Puniceicoccus vermicola: one gene and its partner. The protein of the gene in region 2 interacts with the protein of the main gene of each other region in a pairwise test. Links are inferred from orthologs where the notes say so. Each region holds a gene or a part of one and is shown on either strand. Other genes may lie near its edges.

What was found.
Region 1: the proteins of H5P30_RS07030 (region 2) and lepA interact in binary tests that used the Escherichia coli proteins (3 or more experiments, as listed by UniProt). The link is inferred for Puniceicoccus vermicola from one-to-one orthologs.

What each region holds. Positions count from the first base shown.
Region 1 is NZ_JACHVA010000092.1:40,246-43,464, forward strand. The notes cover bases 225-3,120. They hold lepA (translation elongation factor 4), read right to left. Parts: upstream 2,626-3,120; coding sequence 823-2,625; downstream 225-822. Other genes in these bases: lepB (signal peptidase I), read right to left, coding at 225-799; H5P30_RS11900 (ACP S-malonyltransferase), read right to left, coding at 2,661-3,120. In the rest of the region: more of lepB, read right to left, coding at 1-224; more of H5P30_RS11900, read right to left, coding at 3,121-3,219. UniProt on the Escherichia coli protein: Required for accurate and efficient protein synthesis under certain stress conditions. May act as a fidelity factor of the translation reaction, by catalyzing a one-codon backward translocation of tRNAs on improperly translocated ribosomes.
Region 2 is NZ_JACHVA010000053.1:215,169-218,438, forward strand. The notes cover bases 45-2,991. They hold H5P30_RS07030 (zinc transporter ZntB), read right to left. Parts: upstream 2,037-2,991; coding sequence 1,053-2,036; downstream 45-1,052. Other genes in these bases: H5P30_RS07025 (MFS transporter), read left to right, coding at 45-1,033; H5P30_RS07035 (DUF4174 domain-containing protein), read right to left, coding at 2,343-2,717; H5P30_RS07040 (TIGR01458 family HAD-type hydrolase), read left to right, coding at 2,913-2,991. Also shown: more of H5P30_RS07025, read left to right, coding at 1-44; more of H5P30_RS07040, read left to right, coding at 2,992-3,270. UniProt on the Escherichia coli protein: Zinc transporter. Acts as a Zn(2+):proton symporter, which likely mediates zinc ion uptake. Purified ZntB reconstituted in liposomes also binds and transports Cd(2+), Ni(2+) and Co(2+).

The DNA of each region.
Region 1 (3,219 bases), on a different replicon or contig from region 2:
CCGTCTCACCTGCATTAAATTGCTCTGCGGGGACCTCAATCCAAGCGTGGTGAGCGTCTTCCCGGCGAAACCTTCCGGTCGTCCGTTCCTTGGCAATCACTTCACCCCAGGATTTCGCATAAGGGAAGAATCGATCGATAAGAACCGAATCGGCGTCGAAGTCCAAAGGAACGTCGAAGGCCGAGGGTTCATTGCCGACGAAAAGTGGATAGCGCTTCAATTTAGTCGGAACCAGCAACCATTTGCGTCCATCGACCACCTCATAGCGAGCACGGGCGCGGATGCCACCACTCGTCTCCTCGTATAGCAGCGGAATGCGAACCGCCCCACTGCTTTCCGCGGTTACCTCATGGTTCTTCGCTCCCAGCAGCGCAAACCGAAATGGTTTAGCCAAGATCGACGGATAATCCTCATCGTCATAGATCTGGTGATACATTCCGCTGTACGTCGGATACATCGAGTTGGTCGGAATGATGAAGGGCTGAAGGAAGAATGCACGAATCCCCAGGACGACAATTGCGGCGACCAGAAAGGTCTCCAAATTGTCACTCCAGAAGGTCTTTGGATAAATCTTTCCGCCATGACGCTTGAGGACTGGCTCCCATTCTCTGGACTTGGTTTCCAGAGTCTCCAGAGAGAGCGACTTGTCACGGGAAAGAGCGGCCGATTCATCATGAACGGCGTGAAGCTCCTCCAGCGCTTTCTCGCTCAACTGATCCTTCCGGTAATTGATAATCTTGCGGGCCATATCGGCGTATTCGCCGGCCTGCTTGCGAAGTTTCTTTCCTGGAGAGAACATGGTTGTCGCTGGTTTGTGGGAAGTTAGTCTTGGCTGCTACGAAGAACCTGGACGAAGGCTTCCTGCGGAATACTTACCGAGCCGATCTGCTTCATCCGTTTCTTTCCTTCCTTTTGCTTTTCGAGAAGTTTGCGCTTTCGGGAAATGTCTCCGCCGTAACACTTCGCGGTCACATCCTTGCGCATGGCGCTCAAGGTTTCGCGGGCGACGAACTTGCCGTTGACCGCTGCCTGGATCGCGACCTTGAAAAGTTGCTTGGGTAGCAGGTCCTTCAATTTTCCGCAAAGCGCCCTCCCCCGCGTTTCCGCTTTCTGGCGGTGAACAATGGACGAGAATGCTTCAATGGGCTCGCCATTGACGAGAATCTCCATCCGCACCAGGTCAGACTGCTCATAGCCGTCCGGCTCGTAGTCCATACTCCCATACCCATGGGTCAGGCTCTTGAGGCGATCATTGAAGTCGACGAGGATTTCGTTCAGAGGCAGCCGGGCGGTAATCATGACCCTGGAAGTATCGATTGTCTCCGTCTGCTGGCAGATGCCCCGCTTCTCCGAAATCAAGGCAAGCATGTCGCCAATCGAATCGTTCGGCGTATGAACCGTGGCCTTGATCATCGGCTCCTCAATCCACTCGATCTCGGAAGCGTCCGGGAAGAAGACGGGATTATCGATCTCCATCTCGGTGCCATCGGTCTTGCGCAGCCGATAGATGACACTCGGATAGGTGGAGATAATGTCGAGGTCGTATTCGCGGCGAAGGCGCTCCTGGATGATCTCCATGTGCAAGAGCCCGAGGAAGCCACAGCGAAACCCGAATCCAAGCGCGGCAGAGCTTTCACTCTGGTAGACGAACGCGGCGTCATTCAGTCGCAGCTTCGCCACGCTGGCCTTGAGCTTTTCGTAGTCCGATGTGTCCAGCGGATAAATACCGGAAAAGACCATCGGACGCACTTCCTTGTACCCCGGGAGCATTTCTCCGGCCATGTCATCCATGCGGGTGACGGTGTCCCCGAGCTTCACATCGGCAACGTCGCGAATTCCGGTAACGATGTATCCCACTTTACCGCCCGACAAAGAGTCTTCCGCGACCATGTGTGGAGAGAATCGGCCGACCTCCTTGATCTGGGTTTTCACATCCGAACCCATGAAGGAAATGCTACTCCCCTGCTTGAGTTCCCCACTGAAAACCCGGACGTAGCAAATCACCCCTTTGAAAGCGTCGTAGATGCAGTCAAAAACGAGTGCCCGTGTCCCCTTCTCGTCCAGCCAACGCGGAGAAGGAACCCGATCGATGACCGCGCGGATGATTTCCGGAAGACCGATCCCTGATTTCGCGCTGGCGAGAATCGCTTCTTCGGCGGGAATCGCGAGAACGTCCTCCAGCTGCTCCATAATCCGCTCCGGCTCGGCACTGGGAAGGTCGACCTTGTTGATCACCGGGATCACCTCCAGCCCCTGAGCCACGGCCAAGTGGGCGTTGGCCACCGTCTGCGCCTCGATTCCCTGGGCTGCGTCGATGAGCAAGAGTGCCCCCTCGCAAGCCGCCAAGCTCCGGGAAACCTCGTAGGAGAAATCCACGTGCCCGGGAGTGTCGATGAGGTTAAAGAGATAGTCCTCCTTGTCCTTCTGATAGATCATCGACACAGGATGGCTCTTGATCGTGATTCCCCTCTCCCGCTCGAGATCCATGGAATCGAGGAGCTGCTCTTTCATATTCCGCAGCTCAACGGTGCTGGTTAACTCGAGCAGACGATCAGAGAGCGTCGTCTTGCCGTGGTCAACGTGCGCGATGATGCAAAAATTGCGGATAGTGTCGGTAGAACGCATAAAAAAATAGTGGGAGGCCGCGAAGAAGTGTTTCTTTAGCTAGCGGCGGGAACGGCGAAGTCTTCCGCTTCGGCGAAGGAGCGGACGGACCAGGAGCGGTCAACACGACGAATCATTCCGGCGATAATTTTTCCTGGGCCACACTCGACGAGTTCGACAGGACCTACCTGATCAGCCGCCAGAGCGCGAAGGTCGTCTTCGAAGAGAACCGAGGAGACCACCTGAGCGATGAGTCCTTCACGGATTTTCTCGGGAGATTCGATGCGGGCGCCGGTCACGTTGGCGTAAAATGGGCATTTCGGAGCTTCGATTGCGGCATCCATGACGTACGGAGCAAACTGGTCGCGGGCGGACTCCATGAGACGGCTGTGATAAGCACCGGCAACGACGAGCTCTTTCACGAGCTTGAATCCACGTTCGCGCCCGAGGCTCACCGCTTTGTCGATACCTTCCTGCACGCCGGAAATGACGATCTGGCCGGGGCAATTGAGGTTTGCCATCTCGACGCCACACTCCTCGGCGAAATCGGCCACCGCTTCGCGGGTTCCGCCAATGACGCTGGCCATGCTGCCCTTGGTCGCTTCGCAGGCTTCC
Region 2 (3,270 bases):
AGGAATCGTTCTTACTCACGGCAATATTCTCTCCAATATCAATTCTTTTGAAGAGGTCGGACGCTTCCGCAAGAAGGATCGTATTCTCGGGACACTACCGTTTTTCCACTCCCTTGGGCTAACGGTTACCGTCTGGATGCCGATGACTCAGGGAGTCGCCGTGGGTTATCATTCGAATCCCCTGGAGGCTGCAAAAATCGGCGAGTTCTCGGAGAAGTTTCACCCGACGATTATCCTCGGCACTCCTTCTCTTCTTCTCGGGTGGGCTCGAAAAATTAAACCGGAATCCTTCGAATCCGTGCGGTGGATTGTCGCCGGGGCCGAGAAGTTGTCTCCGAGAATCGCCGATTTTATCGAGAAGCGGTATGGGTTGCGTCCTTACGAAGGATATGGAGCTACGGAATGTTCGCCAGTGGTGGCACTCAACGTTCCTTCGGCTGATCTGGATGGATACTGTCAAAAAGGTTGTGAGCCCGGCACGGTCGGGCGTCCGCTGCCGAATGTGCGGGTGCGTATTGTCAATCCGGACACGAGGGAGATTTTGGCGCCAGGGGAAGAGGGTCTGATCGAAGTTCGTGGGCCGAATATTTTTCCCGGATATCTCGGGGCGCCAGAGAAGTCGGCGGAAGTTTTGCAGGACGGATGGTATCGAACTGGTGACATCGGTCACTTGGACGAGGACGAGTTTCTGACTCTGACGGATCGCCTCTCGCGGTTTAGCAAAATTGGAGGTGAGATGATCTCGCATTCACTGGTGGAAAACGAGTTGCGGGAGGCTCTCGACTTTGATGCCGATCAACTTTGTGTCACCTCGGTTCCGGACGAGAAACGCGGAGAACGGCTGGTGGTTGTCGTCGTCCGTGATATGGACCTCACCTCCCAGCGTTTGTCAGAGGCTCTGAGCCGGACGAGTCTTCCCAATCTTTGGAGGCCGTCGCCCAACTCCTACGTCGTCGTGGAAAAGATCCCCCAATTGGGTACGGGGAAGCCTGATCTGATGGGGATTCGCAGGTTGGCCACCGGTGAGGAATGACGAGTCCGGTGCGCGTTCCTCAGAACCACTTTTTGAAATAGAAGAATAGGAGCTCAATGGCGCCGACGAGAAAGAGCGCGAGGCAGACGACGGTAAACGCGATCGAGGAGTTCGTGCCCGGAATGCCGCCGACGTTGATCCCGAGCAATCCCGTGAAGAAACCGAGGGGAAGAAATACGGCGGCCACTAGGGATAGAACATAGGTGTTGCGGTTCATCCGGTCCTGCGAGCGGGCGAGTAATTCCTCCTGGGTCACCGCCGCTCGCTCGCGAATCGCGTCGAGGTCTTCCACGTGACGGGTAATCCGGTCAGTCGATTCGCGAAGATGGGATCTGTTGTTTTCCGACATCCATGGAAGGGGCTCGATGGAAAGGCGGGCAAAGACATCCCGCTGTGGGGAAACGTAGCGGCGAAGAGCGACGGCTTGGCGGCGTACGTCGCTCAATGGGCCACGGGCGGCGGCATCCGCTTTGTCGATGAGGGATTCTTCGACACCGTCAAGGTCGTCCTGGAGCGCGTCGACAACGGGCCCCATGCGGTCGATGAGCCGGGAAGAGAGGAGGGAAATGAGGTCGCCGGAGGAGAGGAGGGGTTCGCCGGATTGGATGCGTTCCTCGACGTCTGAAATCGCGAGGACACGGGGGCCGCGTAAACTGATCAATCGTTGCCCGTCGGACCAAAGGCGGATCGAGACCATATCTTCTGGATCGGCGCCGGGATTCAGGTTTACCCCCCGGAGAATGAGGAGAAGATTCTCGCGAACAATGTCGCACCGGGGGCGAGTCTCTTCGGCGAGGAGGGCGTCGCAGAGGATACGCGAGAGGCCAGATTCCCGGTGGAGCCATTGGCGGGCTTCTGGGCTGTAGCGGTCGAGGTGGATCCAAAGGAATCCCTCGCCTGGCTGCCATTGGGCAATGCTCTGCCATTCCAGCTTTTCGGCCGTTCCGTCGGGTCGAAACCAATAGGAACAGAGGAGAGGGGAGGAGTCGGTTTGAGAACTCATGAGATGCGGAAGGGGCGGGACGTGTTTGGGGTCTGAGAAAGTTTGGGGCTGTTGGTCAGGATCGTGAAGAGCTTCTCGAGGGTAGATCCCAGTTCATTTCGATTTGCGAGAATGTTTGGGCCTTCCGAAGGGTTAAAAGAATGGGTCGGCCGGGGGTGAACCCTCGTGTCGGAGGCAACTCGGTAGGCAAACATTGTCCGTAAAAGGGAACAGATCCTGGCCCGACAGGCGAGCCTGCAGTTGGAGGGGGAAGGTTTGAGAGTAATCGCTTTTGAACCTCTTGATCAGCGGGAGGCGGCATCCTTTCTACCGCATCTCCTGCTGGCGCATTGGCATCGAATCGATACGGTCAAACCATTCACGAAGGTCAAAATCCTCCGTTTGACGGTCTTTCTCGCCTCCGTCTTTTCCAATGAGAAGGAAAACGGGCTGCGGAGAATCTATATCCAGATGGAAGCGCTCCGTCAGTTCTTGAATAGCCTCGGGTGAGAGTTCGTGGTGAGAAGGGATATCTGGTCTTGTGCCGAGCCGGAGAAATATGAGGTCCCGGTCTCGAATGCCTTCTTCGTCGGCTTTGATTGTCTTTTCGAGGTCGGGTAATTCCTTATCCGGCAGGCGATAAACGATGATACGGTTCTTCCATTCGTAGGATTTGAGGGGAGAGGAATCGGCGAAGCTCATAGTTGCGAATATCAGGCAAAATAGGAGAGGGATCAGTCGTTTGCTCAGGCGCATGAGGAAGTCTACGGATTAGGAAAACCGGTGCAAATGCGTCCGTGATTCTGGGTGGGCTGCGGAGTCGCTTTTTTTCGGTCGAGCGGGAAGAATCCGAGATAGATTGCTTTTGGCAGGAATCTTGCCGTATTTTCCTAGCGTATGTTGAAAGGGATTCAAGGAGTGCTTCTGGATCTCTCGGGAACCCTTTACTCAGGGAACGAGAGAATTGAGGGGACTCGTAAGTGCCTCGCAGAATTGAATGAACGGGGAATCGAGTATCGGTTCCTCACCAATACGACCACAAAGTCGCGGTCCAAGATCCGGGAGAAACTGGCCTCGTTAAAAGTCGAAGTCGACGAACGCCTGATCATCACCCCCATGGCCGCAGCCCGGGAACAGATTCGGAAAGACGGATACCTCACCGCGAACATTCTCGTTCATGAGGATGCGAGGGACGACCTTGGAGCAATCGATGAGTCGGATGATCCGGATGTGGTCATTCTTGGAGACCTGGGGG